DNA from 2 places in the Achromobacter sp. AONIH1 genome. Region 1 is predicted to be linked to the other one. Evidence: riboswitches for the same ligand, from Rfam matches in the RefSeq annotation. Region 1 holds a riboswitch; the other holds the start of a gene.
What was found. Region 1 has a riboswitch for glycine ahead of gcvT (glycine cleavage system aminomethyltransferase GcvT). Riboswitches for the same ligand answer to the same signal wherever they lie in the genome.

Region 1 (15,710 bases):
TTGGCGAGGATCGCCTGGGCCATCCTCGCCAATGGAACGAACTACCGAAGTGAGCAGACTGTAGCGCCAGCCTGACCTTCATCACCGTTTTACGCAGTCACTTCCTGGTTTTGCGACGCGAGTACGTGAAGACATAAACGGCTCAACGGCCTGGCAAGAAACCTGACATGAAATCCAGCACCGCGATGCTGAGGGGCTTTTTAGGTTTGCCGGGCGCGACTCTCATCATGGAGCGGGGGGCCTAGCCCCAACTGACTCCGAATAGATTTGAGCAAGCCCAATTTACGCCTACACCGCCTCGCTTGCAAAAATCGGGCTGACCATAGATTTTCATAGCCGGGCCGTCCCAAGATGAAAACTGCCCCCATCGGGGGCAGTCGGCGCACGCGGCAAGAAAGCCCTCCTCATTCGCCGGGCACGCCCTGGCGGATATTGCGCGAGAACTGCGCCGCGTCGGCCGTGGCGCGCGCGCGGTCGGTATAGCGGCCGGCGTCGCGATAGGCCCGCGCGCTGTCCGCTCCGCGCAGCGCGCCGATGCGGTACAGGTATTCGGGCAGATAGCCGGACAGCAGCAGCCGGTAGTCCATCGGCAGCCCTGGCACGATGCGCCGGGCCAGCTGGTACACGATGGTGATGCAATTGGCGGTCAGCGTGTTGTAGAAGCGCGGTTGACGCGCCAGCCCGTTGGCCGTCTCGACATAGGCCAGGAACAACGCGCGCGCCCCGCCCTCGGGCATGTGCACGCGATACAGGTAACCGTCCTCGCCGCGCACATTGGTGCGTACCCGCAGGCTGTCCTCTTCGGTGGACGCCAGCACCGACAGCTCGTACTGGCGGAAGAAGCCCCCGATCTCGGAGAACGCATCGCCCAGCTTGCGGCGTACCTCGACCGAGAACACCACGTGCCGGCCGTCGCCGAAGCCAAAGGACACCAGCGCATGGGCGATCGCGGGGCGCCCCCAGTACGACAGCGCGACATCCACCGATTCCAGACGCGACAGATCGTAGGTCTCGGTGCGCCAGCGCACGTCGTAGTCGCTGCGCGTGCGCCAGTCGAAATCGCGCACGTCGTGCAGCGTGACCCGGTCGCCGTCGATGTCGCCGCACGTCGTCCGCGCCACTTCGGGCATCCAGCTGCGCGCATTGGACGGCCGCACCCCCAGCCGCCACCAGGCCAGCAGGCCGAGCAGCGCGGCGCCGAACAGCCAGAGCGGCGCGGCATGTTCCAGCGCCAGGCCCAGCAACGCCGCGCCGGCCAGCGCCAGCCAGCACGCCACGGACAGCGCGCGCCACGCACCGCCACGGGGCGACTGGAACCACAGCGCGCCCGCGCCCCACCCCGCCGCCGCCACGATCGTCACACCGGCCAGGATGGCGAGGATCATTGCGCGCCTTGCGACGAGGGCGCCTCTTGCGCGTTGCGCGCCTGGGCTTCCCGGTCCTGGCTGCGCCAGGCCGCGCGCCGCTGCCTGATCAAGCGCAGCGCGGCCTGCGACATCTGCCACCAGCCGAACGGCCGGGGGTCGGCCAGCATGCTGAGCGCGCGCGCGTAGTCCAGCGTCAGGCCCGGCGTCCAGGCCATGGTCAGCGCGCGCTTGCGGATCTGCGAGGCCACCCACAATTCCGGCGTCAGCAGCAACCGCAGCAGCACGCGCCAGCCGGCCTGCGGACCATGCAGCCGGCCGACCACGCCGTCCAGCGCCGCCTCCAGCGCGCGCGATACCGAGCTGGAACAGTTGCGATGCGTCAGGTTGTAGGTGGCATCCTGCCGGTAGACGTCCCAGAACGCCTGCAACTTTGCCGCGTCGTAGTTGCGGATGCGCACCTGCGTGGTGGACGGACACCAGGCCTGCGCTTCCGTGGCGTAGTCGGGCTGGAACACGCCCGGCACGTCGTTCTCGGCCGTGGCGCGCAGCAGCGCGCCGAACTGTTCGGGAGACCGGTCGATCTCCTGCGCCGGGTATAGGCTCACATACACGCCTTCAGGCGATTCCAGCGCCGCGTGCCCCGTGGAGATGACGCCGTTGACGTCAACGGCGGCGATGTAGCGGTTCAGCATCAGGTAGTTGCGCGTCTGCGCCTTGGCCGAGCCGGACGGGGTCCAGACGTGCACGGTCAGGGCACGCTCCGATTCCAGCGGCGGGCCGTCGAACACAGTCTGCGCCGGGCCAGCGGACGCGGTCGGCATGAAGTCCGGCCGTGCGTTGACGACCAGCCCGGGATTGGCCCCCAGCGTGCGGACGCGGCGTGCAAGCACCAGCAGCTTGAAGCCGGAGAAGGCCAGGAACAGGCCCACGCAATACGGCACGGTGCCCACGTAGTGCGTGGGATAGGGCTGAAAGAAGAAGATGGCCAGCAGGATCTCGGCCACGCCCGAGGCGAAGACATAGCGCCAGCGCGCGTAGCGCACCACGTAGGCGGCGATGCACTGCATCAGCCCATCGACCAGGAACAGCAGGCCGAAGATCATAGACAACACGAAATGCCCGTGTTGGTCGCCCGCCAGGACCAGCACGCCGGCCGTCAGCACAAACAGGCCCTTCACATAGCGCAGCACGCGCTGGCCGCCGACGCCGGACTTGGCGATGGCCAGCGTCGCCAGCCCTTCGATCACGATCAGCGCGGCAAAGCCGTCCAGGGGGAAATACAGCACCCCGTCCAGCGCGTCGATGAACACCACCGCGCCGGCAACCAGGAGCAACCAGCCGGCGACGGCCAGCCCGAGCGCGCGCTTGCGCAGGTAATCGACGCCCAGCAGCAATAGAACCAGATTTCCCATGCCCGTGACGCCGCGTCAAAGGCCGCTCTTGCGCGCGGTCAGGATCAGGCGCAGGCCCAGCGCGGCCATGGCGCAGGCGGCGAGCCGGTCCACCCATTTCTTCGCGCGCAGGTAGATGGCCCTCGGCCCCTGGGCCGAGAAGCACAGCGCGACGATGGCATACCAGCCGAACTCGACCAGGAACACCAGCGGCGGCAAGGCGAAATACACCCAGGCCGGCGGCTGCTGCGGCAACAGGGCCGCGAAAATGCTGCCGTACCAGATGGCGGTCTTGGGATTGCTCATCTGAGTGGCAAGGCCCGTCCAGAACGACTTGCGCGCGCTGCCTGAACGCGCGGCCACGGCGCCAGGCAGCGCGAAAGGTTGGCTCGCGCCGCGCCAGATCTTGTACGACATGTAGAGCAGGTACGCGCCGCCGGCGAGCTTCAGGCCCAGGTACAGCCACCCGACGGTTTGCAGCACGGAATAAAGTCCGGCCAGCGCCAGGCTGGCGAACAGGATGCCGCCGATGCCCATGCCCAGCGCCGAGGCCAGACCGTCCAGGCGCGACTGGCCGATGGCGCTGCGCGCGACGATGACGAAGCTCGGGCCCGGCAGCATCGCGCCCAGCCACAGCGCCCCCAGGATGGCCAGAATGAAAGCAGGCGTATTCATCAGGATCTCCCCCCGCGCGGCCGCGCCGCGCGCACGCCTGATTCTTGCACATCCCCGCGGGCGCGATAAAAAAAACCCTGGTTCCAGGAACCAGGGTTTTCCTCCCGCCGGCACAACGGCCCCGCCTCGCGGCGCGGCCGTCATGCGCCTCAGGCGTAGGCTTCGACCGGCAGGCAGGCGCAGACCAGATTGCGGTCGCCATAGGCGTTGTCGACGCGAGCCACGGGCGGCCAGTACTTGCCGTCGCGCAGCGAGGCCACCGGGTAGGCGGCCTGCTGGCGCGGGTAGTCGTGCAGCCACTCTTCGGCCAGCAGCATCTGCGCGGTATGCGGCGCGTTCTTCAGGACGTTGTCCTCGCGGTCGCGCTCGCCGCGCTCGACCTGGGCGATTTCCTCGCGGATCGAGATCATGGCGTCGACGAAGCGGTCCAGCTCGGCCTGGCTTTCCGATTCGGTCGGCTCGACCATCAGCGTACCGGCCACCGGGAAGCTCATGGTGGGCGCGTGGAAGCCGTAGTCCATCAGGCGCTTGGCGATGTCCTCGGCGCTGATGCCGCTGGTTTCCTTGAGCGGACGCACATCCAGGATGCACTCGTGCGCCACGCGGCCGTTGCGACCCGCGTACAGCACCGGATAGTGGTCGCGCAGGCGGGTGGCGACGTAGTTCGCATTCAGGATCGCGACTTCGGTGGCGCGGCGCAGACCGTCGGCGCCCATCAGCGAGATGTACACGAACGGGATCGGCAGGATGCCGGCCGAACCGAAAGGCGCGGCCGAGACCGGGCCGACCTTGGCTTCGCCGGGCAGCTTGCCTTGTTCATTGACCACGCCCGGCAGGTACGGAGCCAGGTGCGCGCGCACCGCCACCGGACCCACGCCCGGGCCGCCGCCGCCGTGCGGGATGCAGAAGGTCTTGTGCAGGTTCAGGTGCGAGACGTCGGAACCGAACTTGCCGGGCTGGGCCACGCCCACCATGGCGTTCATGTTGGCGCCGTCCAGGTAGACCTGGCCGCCGGCCTGGTGCACCAGTTCGCAGATCTCGGTCACGGCTTCCTCGAACACGCCATGCGTGGACGGGTAGGTGATCATCAGCGCGGCCAGCTTGTCGCCGACCTGTTCGATCTTGGCGCGCAGGTCGGGCAGGTCGACGTTGCCGTTGGCGTCGGAGGCCACCACCACCACATCCATGCCGGCCAGCTGGGCCGAGGCGGGGTTGGTGCCGTGCGCCGACGAGGGGATCAGGCAGACGTTGCGCTGATGCTGGCCGTTGGCCTGGTGGTAGCCGCGAATCGCCAGCAGGCCGGCGTACTCGCCCTGCGCGCCGGAGTTCGGCTGCAGGCTGATGTTGTCATAGCCGGTGATTTCGCACAGCGCGGCCGACAGGCGGTCGATCAATTCCTTGTAGCCCTGGCTCTGCGAGGCGGGCGCGAAGGGGTGGATCAGCGCGAACTCGGGCCAGGTGATGGGGATCATCTCGGCCGTGGCGTTCAGCTTCATGGTGCACGAGCCCAGCGGGATCATGGTGCGGTCCAGCGCCAGGTCCTTGTCGGCCAGCTTGCGCAGGTAGCGCAGCATGTCGGTTTCCGACTGCACGCTGGAGAACACCGGATGCTTCAGGATGGCGCTTTCGCGGGCCACGGCGGCGGGAATGCCGCTGGCGGCCGCGGCGTCGAGCGCGTCGATGTCCAGCTCGACATCATCGCGTTCCAGGCCGGAGGCGAACACGTTGACCAGGGCCTGCAGGTCGGCGGCGGTGACGGTCTCGTCCAGCGAGACGGCCAGGCGCGCGCCGTCGACGCGGCGCAGGTTGACGTGGGCGCAGTCGGCCGCGGTCAGGATGGCGGGCGTGGCCGCGCCGGTTTCCAGCAGCAGCGTGTCGAAGAAGCTGTCGTTGGCGACCTTCACGCCCAGCTTGACCAGCTCGGCGCGCAGGATCGCGGTGTAGCGGTTGACGCGGTTGGCGATGCGGCGGATGCCGGCCGGGCCGTGCCACACGGCGTACATGCCGGCCATCACGGCCAGCAGCACCTGCGCGGTGCAGATGTTGGAAGTGGCCTTTTCGCGGCGGATGTGCTGCTCGCGCGTTTGCAGCGCCAGGCGCATGGCCGGGTTGCCCTGCGCGTCCTTGGACACGCCGACCAGGCGGCCGGCCATGTTGCGCTTGTAGGCGTCCTTGCAGGCCATGAAGCCGGCATGCGGGCCGCCGAAACCGAACGGCACGCCGAAACGCTGGGCCGAGCCCACGGCGATGTCGGCGCCCCACTCGCCCGGCGCGGCCAGCACGGCCAGCGCCAGCAGGTCCGTGGCCACGGCCACCACCGCGCCCTGCGCGTGCGCGGCGTCGGCCAGCTTGCGGTAGTCGGCCACCGAGCCGGTGCTGTGCGGGTATTGCAGCAGCACGCCGAAGCATTCCGGCAGGCCTTCGGCCTCGTCGCCCACGGCGATTTCGATGTCCAGGCCCTCGGCGCGGGTGCGCACGACCTCGATGGTCTGCGGGTGCACGTGGCGCGAGATGAAGAACACCGGGCTCTTGGACTTGGCGCTGCGGCGGGCCAGCGTCATGGCTTCGGCGGCGGCCGTGCTCTCGTCCAACAGCGAGGCGTTGGAGATGTCCAGCCCGGTCAGGTCGGCGACCATGGTCTGGTAGTTCAGCAGGGCCTCCAGACGGCCCTGCGAGATCTCGGGCTGGTAAGGCGTGTAGGCCGTGTACCAGGCGGGATTCTCAAGAATGTTGCGCAGCACCACGTTGGGCGTCTGCGTGCCGTAGTAACCCTGGCCGATGTAGCTGCGGTAGACCTTGTTGCGCCCGGCGACCTGCTTGAGCTCGGCCAGCACGTCGGTTTCGCTGCGCGAGGGCGGCAGCGCCAGCGGGGCCTGGCTGCGGATCTTGGGCGGCACGACTTCTTCGATCAGCGCGTCCAGGCTGGGGCTGCCGATCACGGCGAGCATGGCGGCCTGGTCGGCGTCGGAGGGGCCGATATGGCGGGGGATGAAGTCGGTGTGGGTGTCTAGGGCGCGCGACATGGGGAGGATCTCGGGTGCGTGAGCGTCGGGGACGATCGGTATGGCAACGCGCGGGCGGGCGGCGGCAGCGGCCGGCCCGCGCGGGACGGGCTTAGCCGTTGGCGACGGCTTCGTAGCCGGCGGCGTCCAGCAGCTTGTCCGCGTCGGCGGCGTTGTCCGGCTTGATCTTGAAGATCCAGGCGGTGAAGGCCGACTCGTTGATCAGGTTGGGATTGCTTTCCAGCTCATCGTTGAAGGCGACGATCTCGCCGGCCACGGGCGCGTAGATGTCGGAGGCGGCCTTGACCGACTCGACCACGCCGGCGGTTTCGCCGGCGGCCAGCTTGGCGCCGACCTTGACGTCGCCGACGAAGACCAGGTCGCCCAGCTGGTCCTGGGCGGTGTCGGTGATGCCGACGACGAACACGTCGCCTTCGGCTTTGACCCATTCATGGGACTCGGTGTACTTGCGATCGGTGGGCAGGCTCATGGGAACTCCTGGGGCTATTCGGATGGGGGAAAGGGATTGCGCGCCTCGCGCGCGGGCCTGCCGGCCGGCGCGCGCGAAGCTTCGAGTTTACGAGTGTTCGACGGCTTTGCCGTTACGGACAAATGGCAGCTTGCAGACCAGGGCGGGCACCCACTTGCCACGGATGTCCACCTCGACCGTGTCGCCGGGAGCCACGCCCACGGGCAGGCGGGCGAAGCCGATGGACACGCCCAGCGTGGGCGACATGGTGCCGCTGGTCAGCTCGCCCGCGCCCTGCTTGGCGCGCACGGCCATGTGGGCGCGCATCACGCCGCGCTCCTGCAGCTTCAGGCCCAGGAAGGCGGCCGGGGTGGCGAATTGTTCCAGCGCGTCGCGGCCGATGAAGCGGCGCTCGGCGTTCTTCAGCGACACCGTCCAGGTCAGGCCGGCCTGGTCGGGCTGGATCAGCTCGTCCATGTCCTGACCGTAGAGATTCATGCCGGCTTCCAGGCGCAGCGTGTCGCGCGCGCCCAGGCCGCAGGGACGCACGCCTTGCGCCGCCAGGTCGCGCCACAACGCGACGGCCTGCGTGGCGGGCAGCACGATCTCGAAGCCGTCCTCGCCGGTGTAGCCGGTGCGGGCCACCAGCGTGTCGTCGCCCACCTGGGCGGCCACGAAGGGCGTCAGCGGTTCGCTGGCGGCCTGCCAGGCCGGACGCGCGGCCCAGACCTTGGCGCGGGCGTTCGGGCCCTGCACGGCGATCATGGCCAGGTCGCGGCGCGGCGCGATGGCCACGTCGAACTTGCCGGACTGCCGGACGCGCTGCATCCAGGCGATGTCCTTGTCGGCGGTGCCGGCATTGACCACGACGCGCCACTCATCGGCGGCGAAGAAATAGATGATCAGGTCGTCGATCACGCCGCCCTGCGGATTGAGCATGCAGCTGTACAGCGCCTTGCCCGGCACGGTCAGCTTGGCCACGTCGTTGGCGACCAGGCGTTGCAGGAAGGCGAAGGCGTCCGGGCCGGTCACGTCGACGTTGAGCATGTGCGAGACATCGAACATGCCGGCGTCCTGGCGCACGGCGTGGTGCTCTTCCAACTGCGAGCCGTAGGCCAGCGGCATGTCCCAGCCGCCGAAGTCGACCATTCGGGCGCCGGAGGCGATGTGTTCGTCGGCCAGCGGGGTGCGTTTGAGGGTTGCGGACATGCGCGGGAACTCCGGAGCGGCAGCGTTGCCAGGGTTGCGGAAAGCCGCCAGCGGACACGCGTCCACGGCACGGCTGAATCTTCCGCCCCTCTGTCCTTTTGCCTGAGAGTTGCCCCGCGTGGCGGGTGTGCACCTTCGGCGCCTGGGCTGCCCGCTACGTCCCCATTCGGGACGGCCTGAAAGGCGCGGCGCCAGGTCTCTCCAGAGTGCTGTTTTGCCGCGTCGACCGAAAACCGGGACAGGGCAAGCATGGACGGTATGGGTTACCTGAGCGATTCCGGGCGAATTGCGCCTTCGGCGGCGGCCAGCTTGATGGCCGCTCTCTCCCGCAACATGCGTGACAGCGGCGCAAGCATACATCGAAACCCCGGGCGCCGGAAAGCGAGGAAACCCGGCAGTCCGCGCGCCGTTCGGGCGGCCGCGACAGACCGGGAGCAAGCCGCCGCCACTAACCCAGCGCGGTGTCCAGCAGCATCATCAGCACGAAGCCCAGCATCAGCCCGCCGGTGGCATGGACCTCGTGTCCCTTGCGGTGCGATTCGGGAATGATTTCATGGCTGATGACGAAGAGCATGGCCCCGGCGGCAAAGCCCAGTCCCCACGGCAGCAAGGCCGCCGACCAGCCCACCACGGCAGCGCCCAGCACCGCGCCCAGCGGCTCGACCAGGCCCGACAGCATGCCCAGCGCCACAGCGAAGGCGCGCTTGTAACCAGCGGCCATCAGCGCCACCGCCACCACCAGCCCTTCGGGAATGTCCTGGATGGCGATGCCGGTGGCCAGCGCCGTGCCGCGCAGCGGGTCGTTGCCGGCATAGCCCACGCCGATGGCCAGCCCTTCGGGCAGGTTGTGCAGCGTGATGGCGAACACGAACAGCCAGGTGCGGCGCAGGCGATGCGCCTCGATGCCTTCCCTGCCCTTGATGAAATGCTCGTGCGGCAGGCAGCGGTCCATCAGCAGCAGCACCGCCGCGCCCAGCAGGATGGCGGCGCCCACCAGGATGCCGGCGCCCCAGGGGCCATACCCCAGCTCGCCCGCCGCGGCGATGCCGGGCGCCACCAGAGAGAAGGCGCTGGCGGCCAACATCACGCCGGCGCCAAAGCCGTACAGGCTGTCCTGCACTTTCTGCGGCAAGGTCTGGGCGAACAGCACGGGCAGCGTGCCCAGCGCGGTCGCGGCGGCGGCCATCATGCCGCCCAGCAGCGCGTCGGCCACGTGCGGCGCGCGCACGTCCAGGCAGACCCAAAGCTGGTACAGGGCCAGGCAGGACACCAGCACGGCCAGCGTCCAGATGCTGACGCTGGTGGCGGCCGGCCGGATCCGGTGTCGGCTGAATGTGTTCATGGGCGCCTCGCTGGCCTAACCGCGATCAGCCCACGGCGGCGGCGTAGCGGCGCGCCACCTCGGACCAATCGATCACGTTGTAGAACGCGCCGATGTACTCGGGACGGCGGTTCTGGTACTTCAGGTAGTAGGCGTGCTCCCATACGTCCAGGCCCAGGATCGGGGTATTGCCGTGCATCAGCGGGCTGTCCTGGTTGGCGCTGCTCTCGACCACGAGCTTGCCGGCCGGCGTCACCGACAGCCAGGCCCAGCCGCTGCCGAAGCGGGTCAGCGCGGCCTTGGTGAAGGCTTCGCGGAAAGCGTCCAGCCCGCCGAGGTCGGACGCGATGGCCTGCGCCAGCGCGCCGTCGGGCGCGCCGCCGCCGCGCGGCGACATCACGGTCCAGAACAGGCTGTGGTTGGCATGGCCGCCGCCGTTGTTGCGCACCGCCGCGGTGATGGCGGCGGGCAGCTGGTCCAGCCGCGCCACCAGCGACTCGACCGGTTCATCGGTCGACAGGCCGGCGCCTTCTAGGGCGGCGTTCAGGTTGTTGACGTAGGTCTGGTGATGCTTGCCGTGATGGATCTCCATCGTCAGCGCGTCGATGTGCGGCTCCAGCGCGTCATAGGCGTAGGGCAGCGCGGGCAAGGTATGGGCCATCAGATGTCTCCGTCAGATCGTCCCTCGGTGGCGGGAACGAATCACTATCGAAAACACAAATGATATTTATTTTTATTTGATATCACAACGGAATTGTCACAATCCGCGCGATAAGGCCGGCCTATCGCCGCCGGACGCGCGCCCGGCAGCGGCCGTCCGCGGCCTCCCGGCGCCGCCCGATTCCGTCCGCTATAGCGCCTTGCCGCAGGCCACGCCCGAGGCCCAGGCCCACTGGAAGTTGTAGCCGCCCAGCCAGCCGGTCACGTCCACGGCCTCGCCGATGAAGTACAGGCCGGGCACGGTGCGCGCCTGCATGGACTTCTGGTCCAGCCCGCGCGTATCCACGCCGCCGCGCATGACCTCGGCCTTCTTGTAGCCGGCCGTGCCGCTGGGCGTCAGCGTCCATTGATGAATGTCCTGGGCCAACCCGCGCAGCGTCTTGTCCGGCGCATCGGCCAGTCTCAAGGCCGCCAGTCCGGGCTTGCCGCCCTGCTCCGCCAGCGCCAGCCAGGCGTCGGCCAGCCGCTTGGGCCACAGCCCGGCCAGCACCGTGTGCAGCTGCTGCCGGTTGCCGGACTTGGCATCCAGCAGCTCGGCGGCCAGGTCACGGCCCGGCGCCAGGTCCACCACGATGGGCTCGCCCGGCTTCCAATAGCTGGAAATCTGCAAAATCGCCGGCCCCGACAGCCCGCGATGCGTGAACAGCAGGTCTTCGAGGAATTCGCCGCGCGCCTTGCCCTGCCCCGTGGACAGGCTCACTTCCAGCGCCACGCCGGACAGCGCCGACAAAGGCTGCCATTGCGCCGCGTCGAAGGTCAGCGGCACCAGCGCGGGCCGTGGCTCGACGATTTTCAGGCCGAACTGGCGCGCGATCTTCAGGCCGAAATCGGTGGCGCCCAGCTGCGGGATCGCCATGCCGCCGGTGGCCACGACCAGCTTGGCCGCACGGATGAGGCCCTGGCTGGTGCGCAGCTCGAAGCCCTGCTCGCCGTGGGCGATCTCGGCCACCGAACAGCCCATGCGCCAGGCCACCCGGCCTTCGTCGCACTCGGCGCGCAGCAGCCCGATGATGGATTCGCTGGAATCGTCGCAGAACAGCTGGCCGCGATGCTTCTCGTGCCAGGACACGCGATGGCGCTTGAGCAGCGCCAGGAAATCCTGCGGCGTATAGCCCGCCAGCGCCGAACGGCAGAAGTGCGGGTTCTCGGACAGGAAGTTGGCGGGGCCGGCGCCGAGATTGGTGAAATTGCAGCGGCCCCCGCCGGAAATGCGGATTTTCTCGGCCAGGCGCTCGGCGTGGTCCACCAGGACCACGCGCAGGCCCCGCTGGCCAGCCACCGCGGCGCACATCATGCCCGCGGCGCCGGCGCCCAGCACGGCAACGTCAAACAACATCGGAGCTCCGGATCCTTGCGGGATCACTCTTCCTTCAGGCAGTCGACGTAGTAGCGCTTCTCGCCGTCCTCGCCCACTTCGTCGGCCAGGCCGTGGATGTAGGTCTCGAAGCCCGGGAAGCGCTCGTTGAACTCGCGCGCGAACTGCAGGTACTGCACGATGGTGCGGTTGAAGCGCTCGCCCGGGATCAGCAGCGGAATGCCCGGCGGGTACGGCGTCAGCAGCACGCCGGTGACGCGGCCTTCCAGCTTGTCGATGTCGACGCGCTCGACCTCGCGGTGCGCCATGCGGGCGAAGGCGTCGGACGGCTTGAGCGCCGGCACCATGTCGCTCAGGTACATCTCGGTGGTCAGGCGGGCCACGTCGCGTTCGCGGTAGGCCTCGTGGATCTGCTGGCACAGGTCGCGCAGGCCCATGCGCTCGTAGCGGCGATGCACCTTGCAGAAGTCAGGCAGGATGCGCCACAGCGGCTGGTTGCGGTCGTAGTCGTCCTTGAACTGCTGCAGCGCGGTCAGCAGCGTGTTCCAGCGGCCCTTGGTGATGCCGATGGTGAACAGGATGAAGAACGAATACAGGCCGGTCTTCTCGACCACCACCCCGTGCTCGGTCAGGTACTTGGACACCAGCGCGGCCGGGATGCCGGTCTCGCCGAAGCTGCCGGACATGTCCAGGCCCGGGGTGATGATCGTGGCCTTGATCGGGTCCAGCATGTTGAAACCTTCGGCCAGGTCGCCGAAGCCGTGCCAGTGCTCGTTGGACTCCAGGATCCACTCATCGCGGTTGCCGATGCCTTCGGACACCAGGCGGTTCGGGCCCCAGACCTTGAACCACCAGTCGTTCTTGCCGAATTCGGATTCCACCTTGCGCATGGCGCGGCGGAAGTCCATGGCTTCGCGGATGCTTTCCTCGACCAGCGCGGTGCCTCCGGGCGGCTCCATCATGGCGGCGGCCACGTCGCAGGACGCGATGATCGCGTACTGCGGCGACGTGGACGTGTGCATCAGGTACGCCTCGTTGAACACGTTGCGATCCAGCTTGCGGGTCTCGGACTCCTGCACGATGATCTGCGAGGCCTGAGAAATGCCGGCCAGCAGCTTGTGCGTGGAGTGCGTGGCGAACACCATCGCGTCCTTGCTGCGCGGGCGGTCCTGGCCGATCGCGTGCATGTCCTGGTAGAACTCGTGGAACGCCGCGTGCGGCAGCCAGGCTTCGTCGAAGTGCAGCGTGTCGACGTGGCTGCCGAGCTGTTCCTTGATCATTTCGACGTTGTAGATCACGCCGTCGTAGGTGCTTTGCGTCAGCGTCAGGATGCGCGGGTTCTTGTTGACGGCCTCGCGCGCGAAGGGATTGGCCTCGATCTTCTTGCGGATGTTGTCCGGGTGGAATTCTTCCAGCGGGATCGGGCCGATGATGCCCAGGTGATTGCGCGTCGGGCGCAGGAACACCGGGATCGCGCCCGTCATGGTGATGGCGTGCAGGATCGACTTGTGGCAGTTGCGGTCCACCACGACCACGTCGCCGGCGGCGACGTTGGCGTGCCACACCACCTTGTTCGAGGTGGACGTGCCGTTGGTCACGAAGTAGCAGTGGTCGGCGTGGAAGATGCGCGCGGCGTTCAGCTCGGACTCGGCCACCGGGCCGGTGTGGTCCAGCAGCTGACCCAGTTCATCCACGGCGTTGCAGACGTCGGCGCGCAGCATGTTCTCGCCGAAGAACTGGTGGAACATCTGGCCCACGGGGCTCTTCAGGAAGGCCACGCCGCCGGAGTGGCCGGGGCAGTGCCAGGAATACGAGCCGTCCTGCGCGTACTTCACCAGCTCGCGGAAGAACGGCGGCGGCAGGCTGTCCACGTAGCTGCGCGCTTCGCGGATGATGTGGCGCGCCACGAACTCGGGCGTGTCCTCGAACATGTGGATGAAGCCGTGCAGCTCGCGCAGGATGTCGTTCGGGATGTGCTCGGACGTGCGCGTCTCGCCGTACAGGTAGATCGGGATGTCGGCGTTGCGAAAGCGCAGCTCGCCGATGAAGGCGCGCAGGTTCTTGATCGCGCTGGCCACGTCCTCGGGCGAGTCCACGTCGAACTCTTCATCGTCGATCGACAGGATGAAGGCGCTGGCGCGGCTCTGCTGCTGCGCGAAGGAACTCAGGTCGCCATAGCTGGTCACCCCGATCACCTCGACGCCCTCGGCCTCGATCGCGGCGGACAGGGCACGGATACCAAGACCGGACGCGTTCTCGGAACGGTAGTCCTCGTCGATGATGAAAATGGGGAAGCGGAATTTCATGCAGGCGCTCCTGGGGCAAGGCAAACGGACGCGTATAAGGGACGCGAGTGTACTGCGGTAAATAAACCGCCTGGGGATAGGCGGCGCGTAAGCCCGCCGGGGTGCGGGAATGGCCGAATTGTAGGGCGCTTTTTCTTTCAGTCCCAAGGCAATCCGCCCCGGGGCGCTCGCAGCGGCCCGCGGGTGTTGCGCATATGCCCCGCCGGGCGCGCCAGCGGCGTCGCGGCAGGCCGCCGCGACGGCGGGAAAACGGGGATCTAGCGCAGGGTCAGGGGCTCGCCGGCATGCAGGGCCGCGATGAAACGTTCGAAGTAAGGCGGGATAGCCTCGGCCTGCCCGTAACGGATGCGTCGCTCGACCTTGGCGATGGCGGCCAGGCAGACCTGGGCGCCGGACTCGCCGCAGACCAGCACCACCGGGTCCTCGTCGTCGCAGACTTCGTACAACCCGCCGTGCTCGCGCCGCGCCACCTCGTACAGGTAGGCGGCCGCGCCCACGGTCTGCATCGGCGTCAGGGCCAGCGCGCCGACGTGGGCGGCCTCGAGCGCGGCATCCAGCGCATGGATGCTGCCCGGCGTGTAGTCCAGCCCGGCGCCGTCCGGGCCGGCGGCCTGTACGAAGTCCTGGGCGGCGGCGGCCACCCGCGCCACGAACTCCGCCTGGACTTCGTCGCGCCTGGCTTCATGGTTTGTCTTGAGGAAACCGAACATCGAGGGCTCCTTGGAGAAAACCGCTAGCGGCGTTGAAAACCATTATAGGCAAGCGTCCCCCTATACTGGATTGCCGCGCCGCAAGGCGTGCCCATTTCCCAACACCCCGCCATGCCCGATCCGCTGATACGACGATTGACGCCCACCGACGCCGCACCCTTGCGCCAGTTGCGCCTGGACGCCTTGCGCGAAACGCCTGAAGCGTTCGGATCGAGTTACGAAGAGGAACATACGCTCACGCTGGACGACATCCGCGCCTGGGTCGCCACCGACATCGAGAACGCCATGTTCGGCGTGTTCATCGACGGCGCGCTGGCCGGCATGACCGGCGTCGGCCGGCAGCACAGATTGAAGATGCGCCACAAGGCGCAGATCTGGAGCGTGTACGTGGCGCCGGCCGCGCGCGGGCGCGGACTGGCGCGCCGGCTGATGCTGGCCGCCATCGACCACGCCGGCGGCATGCGCGGCGTGCGCCAGCTGCAGCTGAGCGTCACGGCCGGCAATCTTGCCGCGCGCGCGCTGTACGAGAGCCTGGGCTTCGCGGAGTACGGCGTCGAGCCGGAAGGGCTGTGCGTGAACGGCGTGATGCACGACGAAAGACTGATGACGCTGCGCCTGGCCGGCGACTGAGCGCCCTGCGGCGGCACACGCCGCTGGCGGCCTGCCGCAACTTCCCGCCCCTTGGAGCCGACGCTGCGTGGCGCCGTTTCAGCCCGAGTTGGCGCGCCGGCGCGCGCCGTAGGAACACACCTGGTTGCGGCCACCGTCCTTGGCCTTGTAAAGCGCCTGGTCGGCCGCCTTGATGACCGCCTCGGGCGCGCGCAACGCGTCGCCGCGCTCGGCCACGCCGATGCTGACCGTCACGCGCAACGGCCGCGTGTTGCGTCCGCCGCGGGCGCCACGGCGGCGCAAGCCCGCCTGGTCCGTCCGAGGACGGGCCGGCTTGTCGCGCAGGCGCATCTGGTAGGCCTCGATGGCGCGCCGCACGGCTTCCAGGTGCGGCATGCTTTCCGCCGCGGTCTTGCCGGGAAACACCAGCGTGAACTCCTCGCCGCCATAGCGGTAGGCATGGCCGCCGCCGGACACGCGGCGCAGTTGCGCCGCGACCATGCGCAGCACCTGGTCGCCCACGTCGTGGCCATGGGTATCGTTGAAGGCCTTGAAATGATCCACGTCCGCCATCGCCAGCGTATAGACCCGGCCCATGCGTTGCAGCTTTTCGTTG
Region 2 (15,710 bases), 3.2 Mb from region 1:
TCCAGCCGGCGGCCGAACTCGCCGGTGGCGTGCTTTTCCACGGCATGGATCACCGAATCGTTCAGCTCCAGCGCATAGGGCAGGGCCAGCAGCGGGCGCGGGGCGGCGCGCATCCAGTTGGGCAGGTCGTCCAGGCACCAGTCGAACACATAGTCCACGCCAGCCTGCGCCAGCAGGTCGGGCGTTTCGCTGGTTTCACGCAGGCCGGGCGAGAGCCAGCCGCGCGGGCGCGCGCCGCTGAAGCGCTCGATCCGGTCCAGCGCGGCGGCGATGGCCTCGGCCTGCCCGACGCCGCCGTCCTGCGACAGCGCGCGCTGGTGGATGCCGTGGCCGATGAATTCCCAGCCGGCCTGCAGCAGCGCGTCGGCGGCCGCCGGATAGGCGTCGATGACCGAGGCGTTCAGGCTGGCCGAGGCCGGCAGGCCTCGGCCAGCGATGGCGTCGATCATGCGGGGCAGGCCGCAGCGCAGGCCGTATTCGGCCCAGCTGAAATTGGGCACGTCGGGCACGTTGCCGATGCCGTGCGGCGGGGTGAGGATGGTGCGCGGCATGGGCTGGTCGAACGGCCAGTGTTCCACGTTGACGACCAGGTGGACCAGGATGGGGCGTCCGTCCAGGCCGGCCAGCGGCGGGCGCTGGCGCGGCATCAGGAAGGGAATGCGGGGATTGTTCATGATGTCTGTCGGCAAGTCCGGACGGCGTCAGCGGCCGGTGAAAACGGGGTCGCGCCTTTCGGCGAAGGCGCGGCGGCCCTCGGCGTAGTCGGCGCTGTCGAAGCATTGGCGCACCAGCGCGGCGATGGTCTCCAGTTCGGCGGCGGAGGGTTCGCGCATGGATGCCAGTATCGCCGCTTTCGCCGCCCGCAAGGACAGGGGCGCGTTGGCGGCGATGCGTTGCAGGCGGGCCTGGGAGAGCCGCTCGAAATCGTCCAGCGCGAAACGCTCGTGCAGCAGTCCGCCGGCCTGCGCCTGTTCGGCGTCCAGGGTGCGGGCGGTGTAGAACAGCTCGAAGGCCGCGGCCATGCCGGTCACCGCCACCACGCGGCGCATGTCGGCATAGCCATAGCCCAGGCCCAGGCGCGCGGCGGGCATGCGAAAGCGCGCGCTGGCGCTGGCATAGCGCAGGTCGCAGGCCAGCGCCAGGCCGATGCCGCCGCCCATGCAGGCGCCCTGGATCAGCGCCACCGTGGGCGCCGGAAAGCGCGCCAGCGCGTCCTGTGCCTCGGCCACGGCCTGGTTGTAGACGGCGGCCGCCTCGGCGCTGTCGCGGGCCTGGTCGAATTCGCTGATGTCGGCGCCCGACACAAAGGCCTGCGAGCCCGCGCCGGTCAGGGCCAGCACCCGCAGGTCCGGCGCTTCGCGCAACCGCGCCAGGCTGGCCGCCAGCTGCCGCCACATGGCCAGCGTCATGGCGTTGCGGCGAGCCGGGTTGCTGATCGTCAGCGTGGCGATGCCGTCACGCAGCGCTTCCTGGATGTGGCCGGCGGGCTGGCCGCCGGCCGGCGAGGACGCGCCGTTCATACCACGCCCTCCGCGCGCAGGCGCGCGATGCCGGCGGCGTCGTAGCCCGCTTCGGCCAGCATCTCGTCGGTGTGCTCGCCCCAGCCCGGCGCGGGCCGGGCGATGGCGGCGGGCGTGCGCGTCAGCGTGACGGGCTGCGAGATCAGGCGGTAGGCCTGGCCATCGTCGCCGGTCACCGACTGTGCCACGCCCAGGTGCCGCACCTGCTCGTCCTCGAATACCTGGGGAATGGTGTAGACCGGGCCGGCCGGCACGCCGGCGCGGTTCAGCAGCTCGACCCAGTGGGCCACGCTGGCTTCCCGGAAGCGCCGCGCCAGCGCCTCGTTGAGCGGGGCGCGGTTGGCCACGCGCAGCTTCTCGGTGGCGTAGCGCGGGTCTTGCAGCCACTGCGGCGCGTTCAGGCAGTCGCACAGGCGCTTCCAGTTGCCCTCGCCGGAGGCGCCCAGGTTGAAGGCGCCGTCGCTGGCCTCGAACAGGCCCATGGGGCTGCTGGTGGGATGGTCGTTGCCGGCCTGTGCGGGCGTATCGCCTTCGTTCAGGTAGCGCGCCGCCTGGAAGTCCATCAGCGCGATCTGGGTATGCAGCAGCGAGCTGTGCACCCACTGGCCCTCGCCCGAGCGCTCGCGCTCCAGCAAGGCCAGCAGGATACCGACCGCCGCGTAGATGCCGGTGCCGCAGTCGGCCACGGCCAGGCCCGCGCGCAGCGGCCCGCCGCCGGCATGGCCGGTGACCGACATCAGCCCGCCCATGCCCTGGATGATCTGGTCAAAGCCGGGCCGGCCCGCATAAGGGCCGGCCTGGCCGAAGCCGGAGATGCTGGCCAGGATGATGCGCGGGTTGATGGCGCGCAGGTCCTCATAAGCCAGGCCCAGTCGCGCCTTGACGTCCGGGCGCCAGTTCTCGACCACCACGTCGGCGGTGGCGACCAGGCTGCGCAGCACGGCCAGGCCTTCAGGCTTCTTCAGGTTCAGCGTCAGCGAACGCTTGTTGCGGTTCAGGTTCTGGAAGTCGCCGCCGTGGCGGTCGGCGGCGAACATGGCTTCGTTGGGATCGACGCCGGCGGGCGGTTCGATGCGGATGACGTCGGCGCCGAAGTCCGCCAGGATGCGCACGCAGGTCGGGCCGGCGCGCACGCGCGACAGGTCGAGGACGCGAAAGCGCGACAGGGCGGGGGAGGCGGTGATCTTGGACATGGTGGTTCCCATGGGTCAGCGTTGCAGAAACGTGGAGTGAGGCAGGGCGAACTGGCGGGCGAAGGCCAGCATTCGCGCCTCGCTGCCCGGCGCGCCGATCAGCTGCGCGCTGACGGGGCGACCGCGGCCGTCCAGGCCCACTGGCAGCACCAGCGCCGGCAGGCCCAGGAAATTGACGTAGGCGTGATGGCGATGCAGCGCGGCCAGCGCGCGCGGGTCGAAGGCGGGGCTGGAGGTCGTGACCGCGTCGCGGTCCGGCACGCCTTGCGGGAAGCAGGGCGCCAGCAGCAGGTCGGCGTCGCCCAGGCTGCCGGCCAGGAAGGCCGCGCGCAGCGGCGCCGCCTGCGCCAGCGCGTGGCGATACCAGACGGCCGGCATGGCCCAGCCCGGCAGCGCGATGGCGCGGGTCGACGGGGCCAGCGTGTCCAGGTCGCCGCGCACGGCCGCCGCCAGCGCCAGCGCGGCCTCGGCGTGCAGCACGATCTGCGCCAGCCGGTTCAGGCGGTCCAGGTCGGGCAGCGCGGCCGGCTTCAGCCTGGCGGCGCCGCGCAGGCGCTGCTCGAAGCCGGTCAGCGCGGCGGCGACCGTGGGATCTTCCCCCTGCGCATGCAGCGCATTGGCGATGCGCCAATCTCGCGGGCGCGCCAGCTCGCGCTCCAGCGCGTCCAGCCGCAGGGGCAACCCGGGATCTTCGTCGCCGGCGGGCAGGGCGGCCGCGAAGACGCTGGCGGCGTCCAGTGCGTCGCGGGCGATCACGCCCACCGTGTCCAGCGTCGGCGCGAGCGGGGCCACGCCTTGCGCGGACAAGCGTCCCGGCGTGGGCTTCAGGCCGATCAGGCCGCAGGTCGCGGCCGGCATGCGGACCGAGCCGGCGGTGTCCGTGCCCAGCGAGGCCGGGCACAGGCCGGCCGCCACCGCGACCGCCGAGCCGCTGGAAGAGCCGCCGACCGCCGCCGCGCTGTCCAGCGGGTTCATCAGGGCTGGCGCGTGCGGGTTCTCCGCCGTGGCGCCGCAGGCATGTTCGGCCATGGCCAGCGCGCCCAGGTTCAGCGCGCCATGCCCGGCCAGTCGCCGCAGCACCGCCGCGGCGGGACGGGGCGTGCCCGTCGCTCGCGGGCCGCCCAGGCGGGGCGCGTGCCGGCCGGTGTCGAAGGCGTCCTTGTGCGCCAGCGGCACGCCGGCCAGCAGCCCGTCCGCGTCGGCGGGGGCCGATGCGGGGGCGAACAGCTGGACCACGCAGCCCAGCGGCGCGGCGCGGCGCGTGAAGCCGGCGGCCAGGGCGGCGACGTGGGCGTCGCGCAGCGGCGGCGCGGCGCGTCGATAGGCCGCGCGCGCGCCGGCCACGGAGAGGAAGGCAGAGGCGTCAATCATGGCCGTCCTCGCGCGGCGCGATCTCGGCGGCCACGGCCGACAGGCGCATCAGCGTGCGGGCGACGGCCCGTTGCGCGTCCGGCGGCACGGCCAGTCCGTGGCTCAGGAAGGCCAGCTCGACCCAGGACTGCCAGTCTTCCTTGCGTTTCTCGTCCATGACGGGTGTCTCCTGCTACGCTTAGGTCTTAAAATAAGATTCCAGTGTCATAAATATATTTATAGAAGTCAAGAAAATAATATGACGAACCGTGCACGCCTGAACCTTTCGATTCCGGGAGCGCCGCGATGAAGGCCGCCGAACGCATACGCCTGTCCATCGAGGAATCCATCCGCGACGGCAGCCTGCTGCCGGGCGACGCCGTGGACGAGCAGCAGCTGATGCAGACCTACGAGGTGTCGCGCACGCCGGTGCGCGAGGCCTTGCTGCAATTGCAGGCGCAAGGGCTGCTCAACAGCCTGCCGCGCGGCGGCATGGTGGTGGCCAAGATGGACGTGGCGCAGCTGCTGGCGATGTGGGAACTGCTGGCCGAGCTGGAGGGCATCGGCGCGCGGCTGGCCTGCGAACGCATGACGCCGGCCGAGCGCGAGGAACTGGCCGCCATCCACGAACGCGCCGGCGCGGTGGCGCGGCGCGAGGACGCGGAAGCCTGGCAGGACCACAACCGGCGCTTCCACGACGCGCTCTACCAGGGCGCGCGCAATCCCTATCTGCGCCAGGAGATCCTGCGCATGCGCTCGCGCACCGGCGCCTACCGCCGCCACGCCTATTCGGCCTTCGGCCACCTGGCTTCCTCGTGGGCGCAGCACGGCGAACTGGTCGCCGCGATCCAGGCCCAGGACGCGGGCCGCGCCGCCACGCTGATGACGCGGCACATGAGTCCCGGCCAGGGTTCGATCAGCTTCGCGTCCTTCATCGCGGCGCTGCCCAAGGATCTGCTGGCCTGAAGCCGGAGGGTCGAGGGAACGGACCGGCGGCGGATTCGGCCCGCCGCGGGTCCGACTGCGGGTAAGTCCTGATTACTGCATTTTTGCGATGCTTCAAAATATATTTATAAGAAATTTAAAAATCTTGATGCGTCGCCCTGCCTGGTTGTAACGGGTTGGGCCCCAACCCAGTCCGGTACACCAAGGAACTAGTCATGGATGCCGTATCCCCGCAGCCCGCCGCACAGCCCGCCGCACAGCCGGCCCCGCAGCATTCCCGAGGCGATGCCCCGGCCGTCGATTCCGCCCGCATGCACAGCAAGGTCGCGTGGCGGCTGATTCCTTTCCTGATCTTCCTGTTCCTGCTCGCCTGGATCGACCGCGTCAACGTCGGCTTCGCCAAGCTGCAGATGCTGCAGGACCTGCGTTTCAGCGAGGCCGTGTACGGCCTGGGCGCGGGCATCTTCTTCATCGGCTATTTCCTGTTCGAGGTGCCGAGCAATCTGCTGCTGCAGCGCATCGGCGCGCGCAAGACCCTGGCGCGCATCACCATCCTGTGGGGGCTAACGTCGATGGCCATGGCCTTCGTCACGACGCCGTTCTCGTTCTATCTGCTGCGCTTCCTGCTGGGCGTGTTCGAGGCGGGCTTCTTTCCCGGCGTCATGCTGTACCTGACGTACTGGATCCCCGCCGGCCGGCGCGGCCGCATCAACGGCTGGTTCATGACGTCCTTCGGCATCGCCGGCGTGGTCGGCGGTCCGATCGCGGGCCTCATCATGAGCGGCATGGACGGCGTGGCGCCGTTGCGCAACTGGCAATGGCTGTTCGTGCTGGAGGGCATACCCTCGGTGATCGCCGGCATCGTGGTGCTGGGCTACCTGCCGGACCGGCCGCGCCAGGCGCGCTGGCTGTCGGCCGCCGAGCAGACGGCGCTGGAAGCCGAGCTGGAGGCCGAGCAGCGCCACGGCGGCAAGCACGCCAGCTTCGCCCAGGCCCTGCGCCAGCCGGCGCTGTGGCTGTGCACGGCCACCTACTTCTGCATCGTCGGCGGCAACGCCACGCTGGCGTTCTGGATGCCTTCGCTGGTGCGCGAGCTGGGCGTGCGCGGCGCGCTGGACATCGGCCTGCTGTCGGCGATCCCCTTCACGTTGGGCACCGTGGCGATGGTGCTCAACGGCGCGCACTCCGACAAGACCGGCGAGCGGCGCCTGCATTGCGCCGGCGCCACGCTGGTCGGCGCGGCGGGGCTCGCGCTGACCGCCGCCTACATCGGCAATCCCGTGCTGGCGATGGCCGCGCTGAGCGTGTCCGCCATCGGCGTGCTGGGCGCGTTTCCCGTGTTCTGGGCGATTCCGGCGGGCTTCTTGACCGGCACGGCAGCCGCCGGCGGCATCGCCTTCATCAATTCGGTCGGCAACCTGGCGGGCTTCGCCACGCCCTTCATGATGGGCTGGATGAAGGAATGGACCGGCGGCGTGGCCGCCGGCCTGTACGTGGTGGCCGCCATGCAGCTGACCTCGACCGCGATCGTCGCGCTGGCGATGCGCCGGCTGGCGCGCTAGCGCAAGGCGACGGGCGGCCACCCGCTGGCGGCGAACGGCGGTCCGCCGGTTGCGGCCGCGTCCGCGTCGTCTCAGTGCGGCCGCAACCGTTCGCCGACGCTAGCCGCCAGCAATTGCGCGGTGGCCGCCGACAAGGTCCAGCCCAGGTGGCCGTGGCCGGTGTTGTAGAACACGCCCGGCCGCTTGCCCGGACCCACGCGCGGCATCATGTCCGGCGTCATCGGGCGCAGCCCGCACCAGGGCACCACGCGCGCCGTCCTGACGCCGGGGAAGTGGCGGCGGGTCCAGTCCACCAGCGGCTGCACGCGTTCGGCGCGGATGTCCAGGTTGTAGCCGTTGAACTCGGCGGTGCCGGCCACGCGGAAGCGGTCGCCCAGCCGGCTGGTGACGATCTTGGCGGCCTCGTCGAGCAGGCTGACGCGCGGCGCGGCCTCGCGGCTGGCGGCGTCGTCCAGGTGCACGCTGATCGAATAGCCCTTGACCGGATAGATGTTGACCGTGTCGCCCAGCTGCCGCGCGAAGCGTCGGCTGGCCGCGCCGGCGCAGACCACCACGGCGTCGGCCTGGTACCGGTCGTCGCCGCCGTCCGTGCCGGCCAGGTCCAGCGCGTAGCCCGTGCCGTCGGCCGCGATCGCGGCGACGTCGGCGTCCTGCACGAAGCGCACGCCCAGTCGCTCGCAGGCCTGGGCCAGCCCGCGCGTGAACTTGTGGATGTCGCCGGTGGCGTCGGACGGCGTGTAGAAGCCGGCGTGGCAGGCCGTTTGCAGCGCCGGCTCGATGTCGCGAGCCTCCTCGGGCGTGACCGCGTAGCGTTCCAGGCCGCCTTCGCGCAGCAGCTCGTTGCCGCGTCGCGCGGCCTCGAAGCTGGCGGCGTCGTGGTAGATGTGCAGGATGCCGCGCCGCTCCAGGTCGAAGTCGATGCCTTCGGCCTCGGCCATGTCGTACAGGTGCTGGCGCGCCTCGATCGCCAGCCGGGTGGTGGCGATGGTGTTGCGGCGGTGGTTGGGGATCTGGCGCATGAATTGCAGCAGCCAGGAATACTTGTGCCAGCTGAAGCGCGGATTGAGCAGCAGCGGCGCGTTGCTGCGGCCCAGCCAGCGCAGACCCTTGAGCACGGTGGCGGCGCTGTTCCAGACCTCGGCGTTGCTGGCCGACAGCTGGCCGCCGTTGGCGTAGGAGGTTTCCATCGCGGGATAGCGCTGGCGGTCGTAGACGGAAACGTCGTAACCCTGCTTGCGCAGGACGTAGGCGGACGTGACGCCGGTGATACCGGCGCCAATGATGGCGATGCGGGGCATGATTGCTCCAGATGGCGTGGCGACGGCCGGCCGGCCGCTGCACCCCATCTGTCCCGGTACCTGAGAGCTTTGCCCGGCGCGTGCCGGGGTTCCCCTTCGGTGGGCGCGCAATGCGCCTCTCTCCAGATCGTCTACACCGCGCAGTCCTGTCTGCCTGAGAGTTTCCGGGGCGGTTGCTCCGTCGGCGCCCGCCGCGCGGCCGGGCCGGGGCGAGTCTCTTCTGCGGGGTGTTTGCTACGACCGTGGCAGGATAGCCAAATATTTCGCGTCCTGGAATTCAGGGTTAGTACCAGTATGGGCGCGGCGGCGCTACCATCCTGGGTTCGCGCGGGGCGCGCGCCGGCATGCCGGTCGCCGCCGCCTGGCCCCGCCCGCCTTGCTTGCGCTGTTTTCCGGGAGTTCTCCATGCGCCTGTCCGCCTTGTTCCGCCGCTGCCTGCTGGCCGTTGCCCTTGCCGCATCGCTGCCCGCGTCGGCGCTGTCCCCCATCTACGACGCCGACGCCCGCGTGCGCGCGGCCGTGCTGACGGTGATGAAGCAGCATGAAATCGCCGGCATGGCGGTGGCCGTGACCCGGCAGGGCGAGCAGCATTTCTACAGTTTCGGCCTGGCATCCTGGGAGACGCGCGTCCCGGTCACCAACGACACGCTGTTCGAAGTGGGCTCGATCAGCAAGACCTATTCGGCCACCTTGGCCGCCTATGCGCAGGCGCTGGGTCGGCTGTCGCTGGCGGATCCGGTCGAGCGCCACGTGCCCGAGCTGGCGGGCAGCGCTTTTGGCAAGGTCTCGCTGCTGGGCCTGGCCACGCACACGGCGGGCGGCTTTCCGCTGCAGGTGCCTGACACGGTGCGCGACCGCGCCCAGCTCATGGCCTATCTGCAGGCCTGGCAGCCCAGCTACGCGGAAGGCACGCGCCGCACGTATGCCAATCCCAGCATCGGCATGCTGGGCGTGGTGACCGCCAATGCCATGGGCCAGGCCTATGTGCCGCTGATGCAGGGCACGCTATTGCCCAAGCTGGGCCTGCCCAGCACCTATCTGCAGGTGCCGGCCGACCAGATGGCGCGCTACGCGCAGGGCTACGACAAGCGCAACCAGCCGGTGCGCGTGAGTCCCGGCGTGCTGGCCGACGAGGCCTACGGCGTCAAGACCAGCGCCCGCGACCTGCTGCGCTTCGTGGAACTGAACCTGGGCGGCACCAGCGGCGACGCCAAGCTGGATCAGGCCATCGCCGACACGCACCGGGGCTACTTCGAACTGGGCGGCATGACGCAGGACCTGGTGTGGGAGCAGTACCGCTATCCGGCGCCGCTGGACACCGTGCTGGAAGGCAATTCCAACACGGTCGCCTTCGAGACGCACGACGTGCGCGCGCTGCGTCCGCCGCTGGCGCCGCGCGCCGACGCCTGGATCAACAAGACCGGCGCCACCAATGGCTTCGGCGCCTACGTCGCCTTCGTGCCGGGACGCCGGATCGGCATCGTGATCCTGGCCAACCGCAACTATCCCAACGCCGATCGCGTGCGCCTGGCCTATGAGGTGCTGGACGCGCTGGAGACGGGAGGCCGTTGAGCAGGCGCGCGGGGCAGTCGCGGCGGCGGGCGCTGCCCAGGCCGGTCCGCCGGACGGTCTCCGGTCAGGCGGCCGGCGCCGCGCCGGCCCCGGCCCCGGCCCCGGCCCAGTCCCGCGCCGAGCCGCAGCGCGGCAGCAGGCCCAGCAGCGCCAGCCGGTCGCGCAGCTGCTCCAGCCGCTGCATCCGATACGCGTCCACGTCCACGCCGGCGTAGTCGTAGAAGCCCTGGCCGTCGCGCAAGCCCTTGCGGCCCTGTTCCATGTTGCGCGCGATCACGTCCGGCGCCGCGAAGCGCGGGTCCAGCGCGCCGGCCAGGTAGCGCGAGGCGTAGTAGAGGATGTCGCCGCCGCCCCAGTCGATGAATTCCAGCAGGCCCAGCACCGAGAAGCGCAAACCGAAGCCCAGGCGCACGGCGGTGTCGATGTCCTCGGCGCTGGCCACGCCTTCCTCGACCATGCGGGCCGCCTCGTTCATGGCCAGCGCCTGGATGCGCGGCACGATGTAGCCGGCGGACGGCGCGCACATCACCGGCGTCTTGCCCGCTATGCGCAGCAGCTCCAGCAGCTGGTCGGCGGCGGCGTCGCGGGTGGCGGGGCCCCGGCTGACTTCCACCAGCGGGATCAGGCTGGCCGGGTTGAGCCAGTGCGCGTTCAGGAAGCGTTCCGGATGCGCCGTCAGCGCCGCCAGTTCGGTGACCAGGAAGGTGGACGTGGTCGATGCCACCACGGCGTCGGCCGGGCAGGCCTCGTCCAGCCAGCGCAGCGCGTCACGCTTGGCGTCCAGGCGTTCGGGCACGGCCTCGAACACCGCGCGCGCCGCGCGCAGGTCGGCGGCCGCATCGTCCCTCGCGCGCAGCCGCAGCCGGGCCAGCGCGGCGTCGGCCTGGTCCTCGCTCAGCACGCCCAGCCGCGCGAGCATGCCCAGCTCGGCGCGCACGGCCGCGCGGGCCGCGTCGTGGACGCGCGCCTGTTCATCGGCGGCGCGGGGCTTGAGGTCGATCAGTGACACCTCCAGGCCGGCGATCAGGTAGGACGCGGCGATGCCCTGTCCCATGCGGCCGGCGCCGATCACGCACAAGGGGGCGGCCATCTCAATAGCCCTCTTGCAGCAGCGCGCGCATGTCGGCGCGCGACAGCGCGGACAGGCCCAGGTTCTCCAGCGTGCGGCCCTCGGCGTACAGGTCGCGCCCGGTCAGCGCCGAGGCCAGGGCCAGCAGGCCCTGCGCCACCGGCATGGGCACGCCGGCCCAGCGGCCCGTCGACACCAGGAAGGACAGCCCCAGCCGCGTGTCCTCCAGCATGTAGCGGTGGCGGTGCAGGTCGATGGTCTCGCGCCAGTCGCCGCTGTCGGTCAGGCGGCCATGGGCGCCGCGCCCGTACATCCATTCATCGCCTTCCTTGGCGTAGTGGTCGGCCAGCGGGAAATGCGGCGCGCCATAGCCCAGCGCCTCGCGCAGCGCCACGCGCTCGGCGTCCAGCGCATCGGTCACGGCGCGGATGGCTGGCTGGGTGCCTTCGTTGTGGATGTCCCAGCGCTCGAAATGCTGCAAGGGACCGGCGTTCATCAGGATGAGCGGCGGGTGGATGATGGGGCCGGCATTCATGAGCGCGCCGGACAGGCCGTCGCCCGCCGGCTCCACGCTGGGATAGGCCTGGGCCAGCCGCCGCAGCGCGGCATCGGCCAGCCGAAGGGGGAAGACGCCGGTGGGCAGGCGCGTGGCGTAGCCGCTGATGACCACGCGCTGGCCGTGCTTGCGCGCCAGGTAGGGCAGGGTGCCGGTCTCGGCATAGGCGACCTGCGCGCGGTTGCCGGCCTGGCGCTGGGCGCGCGCGAACAGCTGGCAGCCGAAGGTGCCGGGCGGCAGGAACACCACCTGCCCGTCCTCCAGCAGCGGCGCGAGCCGGGGCGCCAGCTCGTCGTGCGTGGTGGCGGGCAGCGGAATGACGATCAGCTCGGCGCCCTGGACCGCGTCGCGCAGTTCGCGCGCCAGCCGCAGCTGGCCGGGGCCGTCGCCGATGGCGATGCGGCGGGTGCCGCGATAGTCGGTGACCTCCAGCCCGCCGGCCTTGGCCAGCGCGGCGCTGGCCTCGGCGTCGCGCCGCCACCAGCGCACCTCGTGGCCTTTTTCGTGCAAGTCCGCGGCGGCCGCGTAGCAGCCGTGTCCGCCTCCGATGACAGTGACGCGCATGATCGTGCTCCTTGATGACGATGCGACGATCCTAGCGGCGCGGATGGAGGCCGGTCTGCGCCGAACGCGCAAGCGCCGTTCCATTCCGGCAAGGGATTCGGGCGGCCTGGCGGTGTGCTACAAACCACGGCGGGCGCATGCTCCAATTTTCGACATCGCTTTCCAACAGGTCGTCAGCATCATGAAAATCCTTGCCGCAGCGCTATTGAGCCTTTCGTTCCTGGCGGCTTCCGCCGTTGCCGGAGCCGATGCCAGCGCCGATCTCAGTCCCGACACCAATCTGGACGAGGCCGAGCTCGTGGCGACGCTGGAGGGCGGGCATTGGCGCTCCGGCGATGCGAAGGGCACTTACCGGGTGATCCTGGAGAACGTGGGTTTCGAGCACGTCAGCTGCCGCGTCTGGATCGAGTGGCTGGCCGATGCCAGGTCCGGCGGCGCCAAGTCAGGCCAGCCGCCGCGCGTCGTGGCCCGGGTGCCTTACGCCGAGATCTCCAACGGCTTCTGGTCCTGCGGACCGAAGCGCAACGGCCTGTCGGGCGTCACGCTGACCATACCCGCCAAGCATGCCTATTCGGGCGAGGCCCGCAAGTTCCAGGCGGTGCTGGGCGCGCCGGGCGAATACCGCCATCGCGGCGCCGGCGGCTGAGCCCAGGCGCGGGCGGCGGCCCGTGCCGGCGCTAGCGGCCGCGCAGCGTGTCCGACGGTCGACAGCCGTAGCGCTTGCGGTAGTGGCTGGCGAAGTGGCCGAAGCTGGTCACGCCGTGGCGCAGCAGGATGTCGGTGACGTTGTCGCCCGGCCCGGCCTGTTCCAGCGCCGCGTGCACGCGCGCCAGCCGCAGGCCGCGGATGTAGTCGATGGGGCTCTGGCCCAGGAAGCGCGCGAAGCCGTTCTGCAGGGTGCGCGTGGACACGCCGGAGAGCGCGGCCAGCTCCGCCAGGGTGACGGCTTCGTCCAGATGGCTTTCGATGTAGTCGCGCGCGCGCCTGACGTGCAGCGGCAGCGGCTGCCGGCGGTCGGCGCGCAGCGCGTCGCTGTAGTTATGCGGCAGCTGCATCAGCAGCAATGACATCAGGTAGTCCGGGAAGCCCGCCGCCAGCGCCGGCGCCAGCCGGTCGATGTCGGGGTCCTGGTGCAGCCGGCACAGATAGTCCAGCGTCTGGCGCACCGCCGCCATGCCCGACGAACCTTCGGCCACGTCCACGTCGAACACCAGCGGCGCCCTGAGCGGACGCTCCAGCAGCTGTTGCAGGCGGCGTTCCAGCGCCGGCCGCTCCACCCGCAGGATCAGGCTGCGGCAGTCGCTGCCGACGCGGATGAGGCTGCGCTCGGAGGGCGAGGAGACGGTCAGGCTGCCGGCGCGGATGGCGGCGCTGCGGCGACCCAGCTCGACCATGCCGCTGCCGGCCAGCGTGGCGCGCACCAGGTAATAGCTGGCGATATCGCCGGCGTCGATCTCGACCTCGGCGCCATAGCGCAGGTCGAACAGCGCGGCGCTGCCGAAATACACGCCGTACAGGCGCGACTGCAAGGGATTTCCCTGAGGCACGCGCATCTGGTGCGACCACAGGTGATGGCTGACCTGATCCCGGATCTCGGCCATGTTGGCCGAGTCGAGCAGGCAATGGCGTTGCAGCGGAATCGAGTCTTGGAACATGCTTTCCTGCGCCCCGGGAACAGTGCTTGCGCGCCCCGTATAGAGCCGCGCCCGGCAAAGGCCTACAACTGACGGACCAGGCCGCGCCCGCCGGGCCGGCCTGGGAACTCCAGGACGGGCGCCGCGCGGCGGCCGGACCTGGCGCACACAAGCAGGCGATGCGCGGTCGGCCGGAACAAGGCTGGCGCGACAGCGCCGCCACGCAAGGGAAAAGACATGACTGGCGATATCCCCGACAGCGCGCCCGCGCGCCGCTACGCCTACGAATGGTACGTGGTCCTGGTCTGCATGCTAGCGTACATATTTTCCTTCGTCGACAGGCAGATCCTGGCGCTGATGATCGAGCCGATCAAGCGCGACCTGGACCTGAGCGACACGCAGTTCAGCCTGTTGCACGGGCTGGCGTTCTCGCTGTTCTACGCCTTCATGGGCATCCCCATCGCGCTGTTGGCCGACCGCTATTCGCGGCCGCGCATCATCGCCATCGGCGTGGCCTTCTGGAGCCTGGCGACCGCCGTCTGCGGCCTGTCGCGCAACTTCGCCCAGATGTTCCTGGCGCGCATTGGCGTGGGCGTGGGCGAGGCGGCGCTGTCGCCCGCCACCTACTCGATGCTGAGCGACATGTTCCCGCGCGACCGGCTGGGCCGGGCAGTGGGCGTGTACTCGATCGGCTCATTCATCGGCGGCGGACTGGCCTTCCTGATCGGCGGCTATGTGATCAACCTGCTGAAAAGCGTGGACACCGTGGCGCTGCCGCTGCTGGGCGCGCTGCGGCCCTGGCAGGTGACGTTCTTCGTGGTGGGGCTGCCGGGCCTGCTGGTGGCGCTGCTGATTCTGCTGACGGTGCGAGATCCCGGCCGGCGCGGCCTGCGCCTGGGCGCCGACGGCCGCGCCAGCAAGCCCGCCATCGGCGACACCTTCCGCTTCCTGGCGCGGCACCGGCGCACGTTCTGCTGCCACTTCCTGGGGTTCTCGTTCTACGCGATGGCATTGTTCGCGCTGCTGGGCTGGACGCCGGCCTTCTATATGCGCAAGTTCGGCCTGTCGCCGACCGAGGCGGGCTATATGCTGGGCGCGGTGGTGCTGGCGGCCAACACCGCCGGCGTGTTCTGCGGCGGCTGGCTGATGGATGCGCTGGCGCGGCGCGGCCATGCCGACGCGCCGCTGCGGGCCGGCGTGATCGGCGCGGCCTGCATGGCGGTGCCGGCGGTGGCGTTCACGCAGGTCGATTCGCTGTGGCTGTCGGTGGGGCTGCTCCTGCCGGCCATGTTCTTCGCGTCCTTTCCCATGCCCACGTCGACGGCCGCGATGCAGATCCTGCCGCCCAACCAGCTGCGCGCGCAGGTCTCGGCGCTGTTCCTGCTGATCTCCAACCTGATCGGGCTGGGCCTGGGCACCACGGCGGTGGCCTTGCTGACCGACCGCTGGTTCCGCGATCCGGCGGCGGTGGGGCAGTCGCTGTCCGCGATGATCGGCGCGGCGGCGGTCGCCTGCGTGGTCCTGCTGGCGATGGGCTGCGGCAGCTACCGGCGCAGCCTGGCCGCCGAGGCGGCGCCCGGCGCGGCCGAAGCGTCCGATGGCGCGGCGCCGCTGACGGCGCGGCCGGCCTCGACCTCGTAGCGGCTACGGGCTGCGGCGCCGGGGCGCGACAATTCGTCGCGGTTCGGGCGACGCCACCGGCGCGCCGCCGCGTGCGCCTGCGGCGATAATCCGCGCATGACCTACCAACTCCTGAAAATGCTTCATGTCGCGGCCGTGGCCGCGTGGCTGTGCGGCTCGCTGTTCGTGTCGCTGTTCCTGCTGACGTCCCAGCCGCAGGAAGGCGAGGCGCCCAAGGAACGCAAGATGCTGGGCGCGCTGCGCCGCTGGACCCTGTTCGTGACCACGCCGGCCATGGCGCTGAGCTGGCTGGTCGGCCTGCACCTGGCCATGAGCCTGGGCTGGTTCGCGATGAACTGGATCTGGGTCAAGATCGGCATCGCGGCGGTGCTGTCGGCGCTGCTGGGCATCCAGAGCGCGGCGCTGGGCCGCATGGCGCGCGGCGCCGGCGGACGGCCGCCGGCGCTGGATCTGTATGCGCCGTTCACGGTGCTGGCGGCCGCGGCCATCGTCACGCTGGCGGTGGTCAAGCCGTTCTGAGCGGCGCGGTCCGGCCGCGTCCGCGTGTGGCGCCTCCAGGCTGCTTGCCGCAATCCGCAATGGGCCGGCATATGCGCCCGCGCCATATGGAAACACCCGTGTAATAAGGACTCAACCAAGTATTCGTTCGCCCGCGATAAGCGCGTCCCTAGAATCGTCTCACTCTCATAACTGCACAGACTTAGAGGCGATTCCATCATGACTACCCGTTTTTTCATCGCCGAACTGGCCCAGGACGAAACGCAGCCCGTCGGAGAGCGGCAAGCGCACGCGGCGCGCTCGGCGCG

Region 2: linked by a shared signal. The riboswitch ahead of C2U31_RS16500 (D-amino acid dehydrogenase) and the one ahead of gcvT (glycine cleavage system aminomethyltransferase GcvT) in region 1 are both predicted to bind glycine.

The regions. Positions count from the first base shown of each region.
Region 1 is NZ_CP026124.1:90,682-106,391, forward strand. It holds gene C2U31_RS00370 (IS110 family transposase) at 1-75, shown strand, start outside; gene C2U31_RS00375 (DUF4105 domain-containing protein) at 405-1,385, opposite strand; gene C2U31_RS00380 (HdeD family acid-resistance protein) at 1,382-2,779, opposite strand; gene C2U31_RS00385 (LysE family translocator) at 2,795-3,433, opposite strand; gene gcvP (aminomethyl-transferring glycine dehydrogenase) at 3,583-6,456, opposite strand; gene gcvH (glycine cleavage system protein GcvH) at 6,548-6,925, opposite strand; gene gcvT (glycine cleavage system aminomethyltransferase GcvT) at 7,013-8,113, opposite strand; glycine riboswitch at 8,194-8,328, opposite strand; glycine riboswitch at 8,358-8,452, opposite strand; gene C2U31_RS00405 (ZIP family metal transporter) at 8,562-9,455, opposite strand; gene C2U31_RS00410 (superoxide dismutase) at 9,481-10,095, opposite strand; gene C2U31_RS00415 (NAD(P)/FAD-dependent oxidoreductase) at 10,285-11,490, opposite strand; gene C2U31_RS00420 (arginine/lysine/ornithine decarboxylase) at 11,514-13,775, opposite strand; gene C2U31_RS00425 (hypothetical protein) at 14,033-14,485, opposite strand; gene C2U31_RS00430 (N-acetyltransferase family protein) at 14,573-15,115, shown strand; gene C2U31_RS00435 (diguanylate cyclase) at 15,194-15,710, opposite strand, start outside.
Region 2 is NZ_CP026124.1:3,584,142-3,599,851, forward strand. It holds gene C2U31_RS16470 (polysaccharide deacetylase family protein) at 1-674, opposite strand, end outside; gene C2U31_RS16475 (enoyl-CoA hydratase) at 702-1,520, opposite strand; gene C2U31_RS16480 (CaiB/BaiF CoA-transferase family protein) at 1,517-2,713, opposite strand; gene C2U31_RS16485 (amidase) at 2,729-4,084, opposite strand; gene C2U31_RS30580 (hypothetical protein) at 4,077-4,241, opposite strand; gene C2U31_RS16490 (GntR family transcriptional regulator) at 4,370-5,029, shown strand; gene C2U31_RS16495 (MFS transporter) at 5,224-6,570, shown strand; gene C2U31_RS16500 (D-amino acid dehydrogenase) at 6,642-7,868, opposite strand; glycine riboswitch at 7,915-7,996, opposite strand; glycine riboswitch at 8,000-8,101, opposite strand; gene ampC (class C beta-lactamase) at 8,274-9,440, shown strand; gene C2U31_RS16510 (3-hydroxybutyryl-CoA dehydrogenase) at 9,505-10,530, opposite strand; gene C2U31_RS16515 (NAD/NADP-dependent octopine/nopaline dehydrogenase family protein) at 10,532-11,629, opposite strand; gene C2U31_RS16520 (hypothetical protein) at 11,628-12,275, shown strand; gene C2U31_RS16525 (AraC family transcriptional regulator) at 12,307-13,284, opposite strand; gene C2U31_RS16530 (MFS transporter) at 13,501-14,904, shown strand; gene C2U31_RS16535 (CopD family protein) at 15,001-15,423, shown strand.